DNA from 3 places in the Marinomonas sp. 63XJN7_9_ISO-PGPR-S23-217 genome. Region 2 is predicted to be linked to each of the others. Evidence: predicted binding sites of a transcription regulator. Region 2 holds the regulator's gene; each other region holds the start of a gene.
The links. The regulator sigma-54, encoded in region 2, starts transcription at its own class of promoters, with help from an activator protein. The targets are predictions, from matches to a motif close to TGGCACNNNNNTTGCTNT.

Region 1 (4,287 bases), 1.8 Mb from region 2:
TAATGCAAACGCTTGATCTATCTTCATGGCGTGGTCTGACCCGAAAAAGCATTGGCAATGGACACGGTTTTCGCGCCATTGGCTTTTAAGCGATCGGCCAAATTCATTAAACTTTGCAAGTTCACCTCATTATCAGCCTTAATTGCGAACACGCCCTTTTTGTGCGCTTTAATCACCGAACTTAACCAAGCTGTATCCGCTAAAGAATGGGCAACACCATTCAGCCAAACTCGCCCATCATTTTGCTTGAGCGTCAGCACCAAAAAGTCGTCTTTATCTGGCGTGGAGGTATCATGAGCAGGCACAGAAAGCGGCGTATCCACACTACGCCATGGCACAAAGCTGGATGTCAGCATGAAAAACAACAATAAAATGAACACCACATCAATGAGTGGCGTTAGACTAATCGCCTGCTTACGCTTTGGCTGACTCAGGTTAAGCGGCATGCAAAACCTCTTTGGCGGCTTTCGCTACCAAACGCTCCGCTTCCTTACTGGTGAATACCTGCGTTACCGCATCGTTGATATTATGAGCAATCCGCTCAATTTTACGCTCTAACCAACTGTGTAGTGTGACAACCGGAATCGCCACCGCCAAGCCAACGGCTGTCGTCAACAAGGCCTGCCAGATACCACCAGACAACACCGAGGGATCGACCTGGTTACCCGCCCCTTGCATTTGCTGGAAAGCCGTAATCATCCCCAGAACCGTACCGAGCAAGCCTAATAAAGGACTCAAGCTGGCGATAATTTCTAAGGGACGAAGATAAGAACGTAACTGATTCAATTGATTCATCGCCAAACGCTCAACTTCTTCTCGGATCAAGCTCACATCCATATTGCCAGCTTGCAAAGAGCGCATGGAGAAGCCCACTAGAGAATCGATTGGACGTTTTTCATCAAGCAATTCAAGGGCTTGCTCGCCCTCTTTTTTACGCCAAGCGACCAAGGCTTGATCGACGGTTTTCCGGCTTTCTGCTCGTAATGACGACAGCTGCCATAATTTCAACAGCACAATGGTCAAAGCAATAACGGAAAAAACGATTAGAATCCAAACAACAGGCCCGCCGACCTGTAAAAAATCGATTACTTTCTGCTGTACTGAACTTTCCACGACTGGCTCCGGAGTGATAACAAAACATAACAAATGATATTCATTATCAATATCGTTTTCAATATTTAATTCTGTAAATACTGAGACGGCTTATGGTAGCCACTGATTTTAGCGGTGTTCCTCTCTTTGATAGAAAAGATTTACCTACAGGAGAAACTCTCCACATCCGATAAAATCGCGTAATACACCAACTCAGATGCGTTAGCCCTTTCAAGAGACGCTGCACCTGAAGGGGGCTTCACATTCAAGTATCCCTGCGATGTTGCGATGCAACGAAGGTGGCGGTATTTAGATCAACATTACTCTTTCTCAATTTACATCCACCCTCCCCCCAGTCAATTTACATCCACCCAGATGGTGCAGCCACCAATAAAAAAGCACCAATACAATGCAAATATGGAACGAAAATTGCTTAAAACAGTGCTTCCGGGTAAATACTCAGCTATTTATCGTTAATTTGGTTCTAAAAAAGAGCAAAAATAAAAATTCTTAGCACCTATTCGGTGCAATTAACTTAGGGGCGCTTCGTGACAGTCACAAACAGTGCAGTAGAAATGCTGATTTCCAATTCAAATACACTTTTTATTCTTCTCGGTGCCATCATGGTGTTTACCATGCATGCGGGCTTTGCATTTTTAGAAGTGGGCACCGTACGCCACAAAAACCAAGTCAATGCGCTAGTCAAAATCATGACGGATTTTGCCGTTTCCGCACTGGTCTATTTTTTCATTGGTTATCACATCGCCTATGGTATAAGTTTTTTCCAAAGCGCCGCCACGCTGTCGCAAAACAGTGGTTACGCCTTGGTGAAATTTTTCTTTCTCATGACATTCGCGGCGGCCATCCCCGCCATTATTTCCGGTGGCGTAGCAGAACGCGCGAAGTTTTACCCTATGCTGATCTCCGCTGCCATCATCGTTGGAATTGCTTATCCTTTCTTAGAAGGTTTGGTATGGAACGGAAACTATGGTTTTCAAAGCTGGTTAGCTCATCGATATGGTGCGCCATTCCATGATTTCGCTGGGTCTATTGTCGTGCATGGATTTGGTGGCTGGGTCGCGCTGGTTGCCATCGTATTACTAGGTACTCGTAATGGCCGTTTTAGACATGGCAAATTAGTTGCGTTTGCGCCCTCCAATATTCCTTTTCTAGCATTAGGCGCGTGGATTCTCTGTATTGGATGGTTTGGCTTTAATGTGATGTCAGCACAAACAATGAATGGCATCAGTGGGTTAGTGGCCGTCAATACTCTAATGGCGATGGTCGGCGGAATTATCGCGGCCATGGTTCTAGGCAACAAAGACCCTGGCTTTATTCACAATGGCCCTCTCGCGGGTCTCGTTGCCGTCTGCGCTGGATCAGACATCATGCATCCCATTGGCGCATTGGCCACTGGCCTGATCGCGGGTGCCCTATTTACCAAGCTATTCACACTCATCCAACAAAAATACCAACACATAGACGACGTGCTTGGTGTATGGCCTTTACATGGTATTTGCGGAACCTGGGGCGGGCTAGCAGCGGGTATCTTTGGCCTAAAATCATTAGGCGGGTTGGGTAATGTTAGCTTTATGTCTCAACTTATCGGCTCTTTGACTGGCATAGGAATCGCCGTCGTCAGTGGTTTGGTGGTGTATGGTACGGTTAAAGCCGTTAGTGGGTTACGCTTAAGCGAGGAGGAAGAATACAATGGTGCTGACCTTTCCATCCATAAAATAGGCGCTGACAGTAAAGATTAAAACCCTTTGCGTCGTGACTACAAACCAAAGAATTCACCTTCCCTAAGCGCTTGTGATTCACGACAAGCGCTTAGGGTCTCATCCATACAGGTTGTTGCAACAAGCCATGCTTATTTACGCTTGTCACGTAGATTTATTGTTGATAACGAGCTTAATTCCTTCATCAAGGTAAAGACATTCCCTTTGGCGACTTCAGCTTCGAAGCGGTCCTGCATGATGCCAAGGTCTTTACGTAAATCATGGGGTAACGCACTGAGCTTTTTTCGTGTGCTGTAGCGTTCAAAACAATGAGAAAAATGATGCAGTAACGCAATGATGATCATATCAACCTCGCTTGCCAAATGAGATATGTGAATGAACAATACTAAGTGCATTCAGACCAGCCCAACAGACGCAGACAACCCCTTTCAAAAGCACACAGAATGTAATACAGGGCATCTGTATTGTGATTATCAGTGTGCTCTGTGTGTTTTATAGATTCATAATAAAGCGATAAGCCACATAGAAGAGTAAACAAGCCATCACACGATTAATCCAAGCCATCACCTTGGGGTTCATTGCCGCTTTTTTAAGACGCGCCCCCGCCAACAAATAGACACTTGGCGCGCCACAAGCCATGATGGAAAGCCCCACTGACCAAAGCGCTATCTGTCCACCTTCAATGTGCGCTCGCGGGAACTGCACGGTCACAATGGGCACGATGGCGACCAGCGATTTGGGGTTACAAAGCTGTAATACCAATCCCGTTTTAAAACTCACCGACGTCTCTTTGGCTGTAGACGACACTTTTTGGAAGCTCGCTTTAAGGATTTTTACGCCAAGATAGGCAATATACATTCCGCCTACAACAGCAATAACCGATTGATATTCTTTAGGAATAATCTCACTACCAAGATAGCCAATCAGTAAAAATAAGATCAACATGGCAAGCCCCACACCAACACAATACAGAAAAGCACGCCAGCCTTGACCATTGATCCCTGCAAAAAGTGCGAGCATATTAGCCGGACCAGGACTGTACATAACCCCAAAGGCGTAGATGATGATTGCAAGCATAGGAATCCCTCAAACAGACATTTGATAAAAATAACGAATAAAAAAAAGAATAAGAGCTAAAGCGAGTATGGCTGCTAGCTACGCAGCATAGTTCGCCTGAATTGATAAGGTGTGAGCCCAAACATGGGCTTAAAACGTCGATTAAAGTAACTCAAATCGGTAAAACCAAAAGCAAAGGCCACATCAGCCAATGGAATCCCCAGTTCCAATGCCTCTCTGGCACGGTTAATTCGATAGTTTTGCCAATACTGATGGGGCGTCATCCCAAAATAATCCCGAAAGCAACGCAACAAATGGTATTTCGACATATGCGCCACTTGGCTTAATTCATCGAGAGAGAACTCCTCACTAACATGGGCATGCAAATAGTCTCGGACTC
Region 2 (4,287 bases):
GACTCTGTGACCGTTTGTAGGTGGGCGAGTGTATTTTTATCTGGCATTGTTGTCCTTATTCGTCTTCTCCAAAGCGATTATTGATTAATGCAATAATCGCTTTGATGGCATCCTCTTCATCTTCTCCATTTGTTTTTATGGTGATGTTGGTGCCTTTACCAGCAGCTAGCATCATCATTGCCATAATGCTTTTACCATCAACGTTGCGCCCGTCTTTCTCGATGGTAACATCACAAGAAAATCGAGAAGTGGTTTCGACCAGTTTTCCTGCGGCTCGTGCATGTAGGCCAAGTTTGTTGATGATGGTGACCGACTCTTCCAACATACCTTTTTCCTTATTATATTAAATCTAATTCAATAGTGATTCTAATTCATCAAGAAGGGCTTGGTTGGTCTCGGCCGCTCTTAATTTATCGAGTTTTTCGGTAGACTGCGCCAACTCAGCAATTTCTGACAGGGTTGATAAGTGGTTATCGCATTCGCTAGGAGGCACGATTAAAGCAAAAATTAAATCCACGTTTTGCTTATCCACGGAGTCAAAGTTAATGGCGGATTGCAATGACATCACAACCAGAGCTGTATGGTTAGCGCTTTCCAAACGGCAATGGGGGATGGCAATACCATTGCCTATGCCAGTACTACCAAGTTTTTCGCGTCCTAATAATGCATCATAAATTGCTTCGTTGTCGCAATGTAATCGATTTGACGCAACATCAGCAATGCTTTCTAGTACGCGTTTCTTGCTAATAATATCCTGTTTGGCGATAACGAGTTCAGCTTTCAATATAGATTTCAAAGGCATAAAGAAATGTATCCGTATTAGAAGAGTCGTTTACGTTCATTAGAAGGCGGAATATTCATCGCCTCGCGATATTTTGCCACCGTTCGTCTAGCAACCTGAATACCCTGTTCCGCTAAAATGCTGGCTAGTTTGTTGTCGCTAAGCGGTTTTTTGGCAGGCTCTTCGTTAACGAGCTTCTTAATCATAGCTCGAATAGCGGTCGAAGAACATTCCCCTCCAGAAGCGGTATTGACATGGCTGGAAAAAAAGTACTTCAGCTCAAAAATGCCTTTTGGGGTATGCATGTATTTTTGTGTGGTTACTCGGGAAATAGTGGACTCATGCATGCCTACTTCTTCTGCGACATCATGAAGTACCATGGGTTTCATCGCTTCTTCACCAAGCTCAAAGAAATCGATTTGTCGATTTACGATGCAGCTGGTGACTTTTAGTAAGGTTTCATTACGGCTTTGCAAGCTTTTCATGAACCATTTAGCTTCTTGTAAGGAGTTTTTGATATACGTGACGTCTTCTGATGTGGAAGCCGTTGATGCCATGGCCGAATAGGTTTCATTTATCTTAACCGGTGGAAGAGCGTCATTGTTCAGTTCAACTTGCCAGACGTTATTACGCTTTCTAACAGACACATCGGGGATAACATAATCCGTATCGTCTGCATCAATAATGGATCCTGGTCGTGGATTGAGTTGTTGTATTAGTTCAATCACTTCTTTGAGTGATTCTTCTTTCAATTTTGTTTTCCGGCTTAACTGTGCAAAATCGCGATTACCCAGCAGAGGTAAATAATTGTCTACTAAATTATAAGTACTTTTGTACAAAGGATGATCGCGGAAAAGTTCTAATTGAACTAACAGGCAATCACGCAGATCAATAGAACATACGCCGACCGGATCAAAGCGTTGTAAACGGTGTTGAACAGCAATGACTTCATCAAGCTCAAGGTCTTCAAGTTCAGTGCTCAATGATTCCCAAATGTCATTTGGGGTAATACTCAAGTATCCGTCGGACTGAACGCATTCAATGATGGCGTAAGCAATTTCAATATCCCGATCAGACATGTGCGTGAGATTAAGTTGCCAAATTAAATGGTCTTGAATGCTTTCTTCTGGCGCGCTACGACTTTCAAAATCCCCATCATTTTCATAGTTATTTGAGTGGCTGACAGACGCTGAATTTTGATAGGTATCATCCCAGTCACTATCAATGGATAACTCTTCTGGAATGCTGTCAGTCCATTCTGATTCGACTTTTGCTTCTTCGCTATTATTTGACTCAGCCTTTTTCTCGGCAGAGTGTGTGTTATCACTGTCGCGTTCTCTCAATGCGGATGAGGTATCACTTGAGGTATATTCCTCATCGTCAATTTCCAGTAGTGGATTAGACTCCAAAAATTCATGGATCTCCTGTTTTAGATCCAGTGTTGAAAGTTGCAGTAGACGAATGGCTTGCTGCAGCTGTGGTGTCATGGTCAGTTGTTGACCGAGCTTTAATTGCAAAGACTGCTTCATAGAGCAACTCTTTTATCGTTAAGTTGAAAGTAAGAAATATGGAACAAGTTATGCATGTTACTCCCTTTGAGTTGCAAAAATAAGAGGTTATAAGCGGAAGTCGTTACCTAAATAGACTTTTTTCACTTGTTCGTTGTTGATAACCGTGTCAGCATCCCCTGATGCGATGATATGACCATTACCAACAATGTAGGCTTTATCACAAATGTCGAGGGTTTCCCTGACGTTGTGGTCGGTAATTAACACCCCAATACCACTTTCTTGTAAGTGCCTGATAATGAGCTTTATATCACCCACTGAAATAGGATCCACACCAGCGAATGGTTCGTCAAGTAATATGAACTTGGGGTTCATCGCCAGTGCCCGCGCGATTTCAACTCGGCGCCGTTCACCACCAGACAATGCCATACCCAAGTTAGAGCGAATGTGAGTGACATGAAATTCTTTTAATAAACTTTCTAGTCGTTCTTTTCTTTGAGCTTTATTAAGTTCTTTTCGTGTTTCAAGAATGGCATAAATATTGTCTTCTACCGACATTTTTCTAAAAATAGAGGCTTCTTGGGGGAGGTAGCCTATGCCTTTTTGAGCTCGGGTGTGCATGGCATTCTTGGTGATGTCTTGACCATCGATAAAGATGCCGCCAGCATCGTTGGTGACCATGCCAACGATCATATAGAAACAGGTTGTTTTGCCCGCGCCATTAGGACCAAGCAAGCCAACCGCTTGACCTGACTCGACAGAAAGTGACACATCTTTAACCACTTGGCGTTTTTTATAACTTTTTGCGAGGTTTTTTGCTTCTAAAACAGCCATTTAGTTCTCTTTTTTCTGTGAGGATTCTTGTTGTTTTTCGGTTTGTGGTTGTAGAGTCATAGAGACTCGGCCTGATCCTTCTTTTTCGGCGCTGAAGGTGCCATTGTTAATGTAGTACACAATATGGTCAGCAGTGATTTTATCGTCCATTCTATTCAGGTAGCCGTCTCCAAAAATTTCTACTTTGGACTGAGCCGTCTTATAGACAACTTTATTGCCACGGCTAATCATCATATTACCTTGCCAATCGATTTGCTGGCTAAATTTGGCAGGATGGCCCGTTGCGATTAGCTCGGTAAATTTACGTGTTTTAGGATTGGTGATGACTTTCAGATACTGAGCTTGAATTTCAATCGTACCTTGTTTTACAAATACGTCGCCCGTGTAAACGGCTTCGCCTGTTTTTTGATCAAAGTGGGCTTGATTGGACTGTATATTTAGTGGTTTGCTTGTGTCGTCTGGTAGCGCTACTACCCATTGGCTTATGAATAAGCTGGTTAATAAAGTACAGACCTTAATGTGTTGCTTCATACTGTCCTCTTACAGATCCTGTCATTTTAACTTCTTCTGTGTTGATATAAGTGACAATGACATCGGCAGTTGTTTCGCCTTGTGTTGAGTGGATTTTTGCATTTCCTGTACTCGTAAGTGACTGTTGTTTATCTAAATAGCGAATATTGTCCGCTGTTAGTGTGATGTCTGGTGAGTCTACGTAATGTTTTATGGCAGATGCATCATCTGTTAGTAGGATATCACTACTGCCATCTTCAATTATCCCTTTTTTTCCTTGTGCTTCCCAGTTCCCCGTTTTTTCTACTCTTTTTACCTTTGGGTTTTCGAGAAGTGTCTTTGCGCCCTTGTTGTAATGTAGACCTTTATCAGCGGTCAAGGTTTCTATCAGTTTGCCATTTTGATCAAATTCTGTAGCGTGTATTTTTGTAATGAAATAATCGGGGGTGCTGCTCAGATTATCAGTCTGAAGCAAGTTTTTATTATCGGATGAACCCGCCCAGAAAAAAAGAGTAATGATAACAATGCTGCCAGCCCCTAGTAGTAGTTTTTTGTGGCTTGCTTTGATCATTAGACAGAATCCCCAGTGCTAACGAAGAAAATATAGACAGCGTACGAAACGAGTAAGGGAATGGCTATCCAGCGTGGGATGCT
Region 3 (4,287 bases), 1.6 Mb from region 2:
ACACCTCGAACGCACGCTTCCAGTTCAAGACAGGATTCGATGCCAGGCTTCCCCAGTTACTGCACTGACCCCCTGTTAACAATGCCACCCTCAAACACAGCCTAGGTCTGACTGAGTATCGGACTTTGCGCTATTTTGCACGCTTACCCACCTAAACTGCCGAAGCAGGTTCACTTGCGTTGTGTACTGTTAACTTCCTATCGCTTCCTTCAAACCCTGCCGTTGGCCAGCAACGCCCTTGCGATTCGGATTCTCTTCCCCCCAGTCGGGGTGAGACAGGTTTCTTTCAACCTGATGGGTTTGCCAGCTTCGCTGGGCAAACAAAAAAGCAAACAGGGCCACTGCTTGCTTTTTTGTTTAACGATGAAATGCAATATCAATTCAGCTTCACACACCATTCAGAGGTTGGTTGCCAAAGCGACGTCTAATTAGAAAGGATACGCCGTTGCTTGTTCTTTCACTGTCATCCATTGCCAATGAGTATAGGTATCCCAATCTGATGGACCACCGACCGCATTGCCATTACCTGAATTACCACAACCACCAAATGGGTTGATGCATTCGTCGTTTACTGTCTGGTCATTAATATGCAACAAGCCGACATGCAATTGACTAGCAATTTTTTGCGCTCGACTAACATTGGCACTGATGACCGCACCGGACAATCCGTACTCAGTATTATTAGCCAACTCAATAGCTTCTTCGTCGGTACTGAAGGTGACAATATTCGCCACAGGGCCAAAAATTTCTTCTTCAAAAGAACGCATGCCTGGTTTCACCCCCGACAGGACCGTCGGTGAGTAGAACAATCCCTCATAAGTTCCCCCTACTTCAAGCGTTGCACCAGCTGCAACAGTATCTTTTATAATACTGTCCACTTTCTTCAATTGCGTTTCATTGATTAACGGCCCAAGTGCGACCTGTTTAGTGGTAGGATTCCCTACTGGCAAGTGTTGCGCTTTTTCAACAATCTTCGCCGTCAATGCTTTTGCGACACTCTCTTGAACTAAAATACGACCTGATGCCATACAAATCTGGCCTTGGTGGAAATAGGCTCCCCATGCAATGTTGCTGGCAGCCACATCTAAGTCCGCATCTTCTAGTACAATCAGCGAGCTCTTACCCCCTAACTCTAAAGACACTTTTTTAAGATTTCGGCCACAGGCTTCACCCACCTTGCGACCCGCAGCCGTTGAACCTGTGAAGGCCACCATACCGATTTCTGGCGCATTACAAACGGCTTCGCCCGCTTCTACAGCACCAGGTAGCACCTGATACAAACCTTTTGGTAAGCCCGCAGCTTCAAAGGCCAACGCCAATAAGAAACCACCAGTAACGGGCGTTTGAGGATCAGGTTTCGTGACGATTGCATTGCCCGTTGCTAACGCTGGAGCGATAGAACGAATCGATAAAATAAGCGGAAAATTAAAGGGGGAAATAACCCCAATAACGCCATGGGGTATGCGTTTTGCTATGGAAGTACGACCCGCCGTAGTCGGTAGAGTCAAACCATTTGGTTCGAGCACCATGTGCGCAGCTAAACGCAAAATGGTTGAGGATTCACGAACCTCATGCTGACCTTTTTGAAAAATCCCACCCGTTTCGCGGGCGATATACATGGCAAATTCTTCAGCATGCTCATCAAAATAGTCCGCCGCACGATAAAATATGGCGGATCTCTCTCTTGGCGACATATCCAACCATGTTTTTTGAGCCGCCGCCGCGTCCTTAGCAGCACGATAAATATCGTCAGCAGTGGCTAGCACAATACTGGAAAGAGAATCACCTGTGGCAGGCTCAATGACAGAAACACTGTTACCGGAGGCCTCGACCCAATCACCATTAAAAAAAGCATTATTCCAAGGCTTTGACTGTAAAACATCGGTACTCATAATCTTACCTTCTTTCAATTTATTATTGTTATCTACCCAGTATGCATACAACTGAGCATGGATAGTCGTTTTTCTTTCCCTCGGCGCCGTCCTAGCATTATATAGTTTTATTTATAAACAGTTTTAGAATCAACTTTTTTTATAGCAAAGTACAATATAAATTATCTATTACCATAACGTCCTCATCGACTAATCAACTGATTGCCACCGAGCAGTCACTGTGCCGCCGCCGTCACTTATTTAAGTCACTAGTGTTCAGCTATCTATCAAGAAATCATAAAAAATAAGATCTAATGCTATGACAGAAGAAAGGAAAAAGAAAAAAAATAGGAAATATTGTTGTAAGACAAAACAGTTTATGACATAAGTATAAGGAGGCAAAGGAAGCCCCTTTTGTCCAATCACATTCACCGACAAAAAAAATAAAGGTGTCGATTATGCGAATAAAATCTCTTTTAATGGCCGCAGCTCTGATGCTTACCACTGTCTCTTTCGCGCAAGCGGCTGAGCCTGAATTTACGTTTAAACTGCACCATATGTTGCCCCCCTCCTCAACGGCCCACACTAAAGTATTAGAACCTTGGGCGGAAAAGGTAATGAAAGAGTCTAATGGACGAATCAAAATCGTCATTTACCCTGCGATGCAATTGGGCGGTAAACCCGCTTCTTTATACGATCAGGTACGCAAAGGCCGTGTCGATTTGGCCTGGACGGTCGCAGGTTATACGCCTGGCCGTTTTCCTAAAATGACAGTCTTCGAACTACCTTTTATGGTTGGCTCTGCCAAATCCACCAGCATGGCATTGCAAGAATACTATGAAAAAGAAATGACGGATGAAATGCGCGACGTTCATGTCCTTGCCTTACACACCCATGCCCCAGGATCCTTGCACGTTCGCGATAAAGAAGTCAGAACCCTAGAAGACATGAAAGGCTTAAAAGTTCGTGTGCCGAATCGCATCATGGGGGATGCATTTTCTCTATTAGACGTAAACAGTATTTTTATGCCAGTGACACAAATGGCCAGCGCGCTATCTAAAGGTGTGGTGGATGTTGCCGTGCTGCCTTTTGAAGTAACAGCTCCTCTGAAAATTGATGAGCTAGCAACGCACAACGTTGAAATCTCTGGCAAGCGAGGTTTGTACTCTAACACCTTCGTATTTGCCATGAATAAAAAGGCTTACAACTCCCTTCCAAAAGACCTGCAAAAAGTCATCGATAATAACTCAGGTATTCCTCTAGCAGGTTTTATCGGCGACGAATTTGATAAAAACGAAAAGGTTGGCCGCGATGCGGCTGTCGCCGCAGGCAATGACTTTTATACCTTACCGGATGAAGAGGTCGCCCGTTGGAAAGCGAAAATGCAGCCTGTGACAGATAAGTGGATTGAAACCATGAATAAATCCACAAATGGTCGCGGTCAAGCACTGTACAACGAAGCAGAAAGCCTGTTGTCAAAATATGAAAAGCAAAATGGTGAGTCATGAGTGATACCCCCATTACTTCTGAGTCCGAATACCTAGGGAGCAATCCAGCTCTGACCTGGGTATCACGACAGCTCGCGATTCTTGGTGGACTCATTATGATGGCACTCGCCATCATGGTGGTCGCCAGTATTTTAGGGCGTCTTTTTTTTCAAACGTCTGTCACCGGAGACTATGAGTTAGTAGAAATGGGGTTAGGAATCAGCATTTTCTGCTTTTTGCCCTATTGTCACCTAAAAAAAGGCCATGTGGTAGTAGACATTTTTACCGCATCGGCAAGCCCACGCACCCTTTCGTGGCTTGCTATCTTGAGTGATTGCTTGATGTGCCTTGTTGCTGCTCTATTAACATGGCGGTTAGCCCTAGGCGGTCTGGATGCCTATGACTACTTTGACTACACCATGATATTACAGTTACCAAATTGGGTCGTGTATGCCGTTGGCTGTGGTTCGTTTGCTCTATTAACCCTCAATTGTCTCGACAGCATACTGACCTCTTTAAAAGGATTGAAACATGGGTAATGTGGAACTGGCATTATTAATGATGGCATTCTTGCTTATATTAATGGCCATTCGTATTCCAATTGCGCTCGCAATGCTCATCAGCGGTGGTACAGGCTATATCGCACTGGCTGGAACACCAGCCCTATTAAGCTATTTAAGTACTGCTCCGGTGGCGAAATTCTCAACCTATGATCTGTCTGTGGTGCCTCTGTTTTTATTAATGGGAGAAATCACCACACGTTCAGGTATCACTAGTGAGCTTTTTCGTACCTGTAATAAGTGGGTCGGCCATTTAAAAGGAGGGCTGGCTATGGCGTCCATTGCTGGTTGCGCTGCCTTTGGTGCCATTTGCGGTTCGTCTTTGGCAACCGCCTCCACCATGGGGAAAGTCGCCTTACCGGAAATGAA

Region 1: AC0VYI_RS23000 (ammonium transporter) is a predicted target of sigma-54. The motif match lies at 1,511-1,528, and genes of this name have one in related genera.
Region 3: AC0VYI_RS07235 (benzaldehyde dehydrogenase) is a predicted target of sigma-54. The motif match lies at 2,101-2,118, and genes of this name have one in related genera.

What each region holds. Positions count from the first base shown of each region.
Region 1 is NZ_CM149678.1:4,946,653-4,950,939, forward strand. Features, by position in the region: gene AC0VYI_RS22985 (ExbD/TolR family protein) at 1-27, opposite strand, end outside; gene AC0VYI_RS22990 (ExbD/TolR family protein) at 24-446, opposite strand; gene AC0VYI_RS22995 (MotA/TolQ/ExbB proton channel family protein) at 436-1,113, opposite strand; gene AC0VYI_RS23000 (ammonium transporter) at 1,641-2,852, shown strand; gene AC0VYI_RS23005 (hypothetical protein) at 2,963-3,175, opposite strand; gene AC0VYI_RS23010 (LysE family translocator) at 3,324-3,908, opposite strand; gene AC0VYI_RS23015 (AraC family transcriptional regulator) at 3,983-4,287, opposite strand, start outside.
Region 2 is NZ_CM149678.1:3,136,776-3,141,062, reverse strand. Features, by position in the region: gene mgtE (magnesium transporter) at 1-47, opposite strand, end outside; gene AC0VYI_RS14705 (HPr family phosphocarrier protein) at 56-325, opposite strand; gene AC0VYI_RS14700 (PTS sugar transporter subunit IIA) at 350-802, opposite strand; gene AC0VYI_RS14695 (RNA polymerase factor sigma-54) at 820-2,310, opposite strand; gene lptB (LPS export ABC transporter ATP-binding protein) at 2,398-3,123, opposite strand; gene lptA (lipopolysaccharide transport periplasmic protein LptA) at 3,124-3,654, opposite strand; gene lptC (LPS export ABC transporter periplasmic protein LptC) at 3,638-4,204, opposite strand; gene AC0VYI_RS14675 (calcium/sodium antiporter) at 4,204-4,287, opposite strand, start outside.
Region 3 is NZ_CM149678.1:1,554,944-1,559,230, reverse strand. Features, by position in the region: gene AC0VYI_RS07235 (benzaldehyde dehydrogenase) at 429-1,892, opposite strand; gene AC0VYI_RS07230 (TRAP transporter substrate-binding protein) at 2,330-3,379, shown strand; gene AC0VYI_RS07225 (TRAP transporter small permease) at 3,376-3,897, shown strand; gene AC0VYI_RS07220 (TRAP transporter large permease) at 3,890-4,287, shown strand, end outside.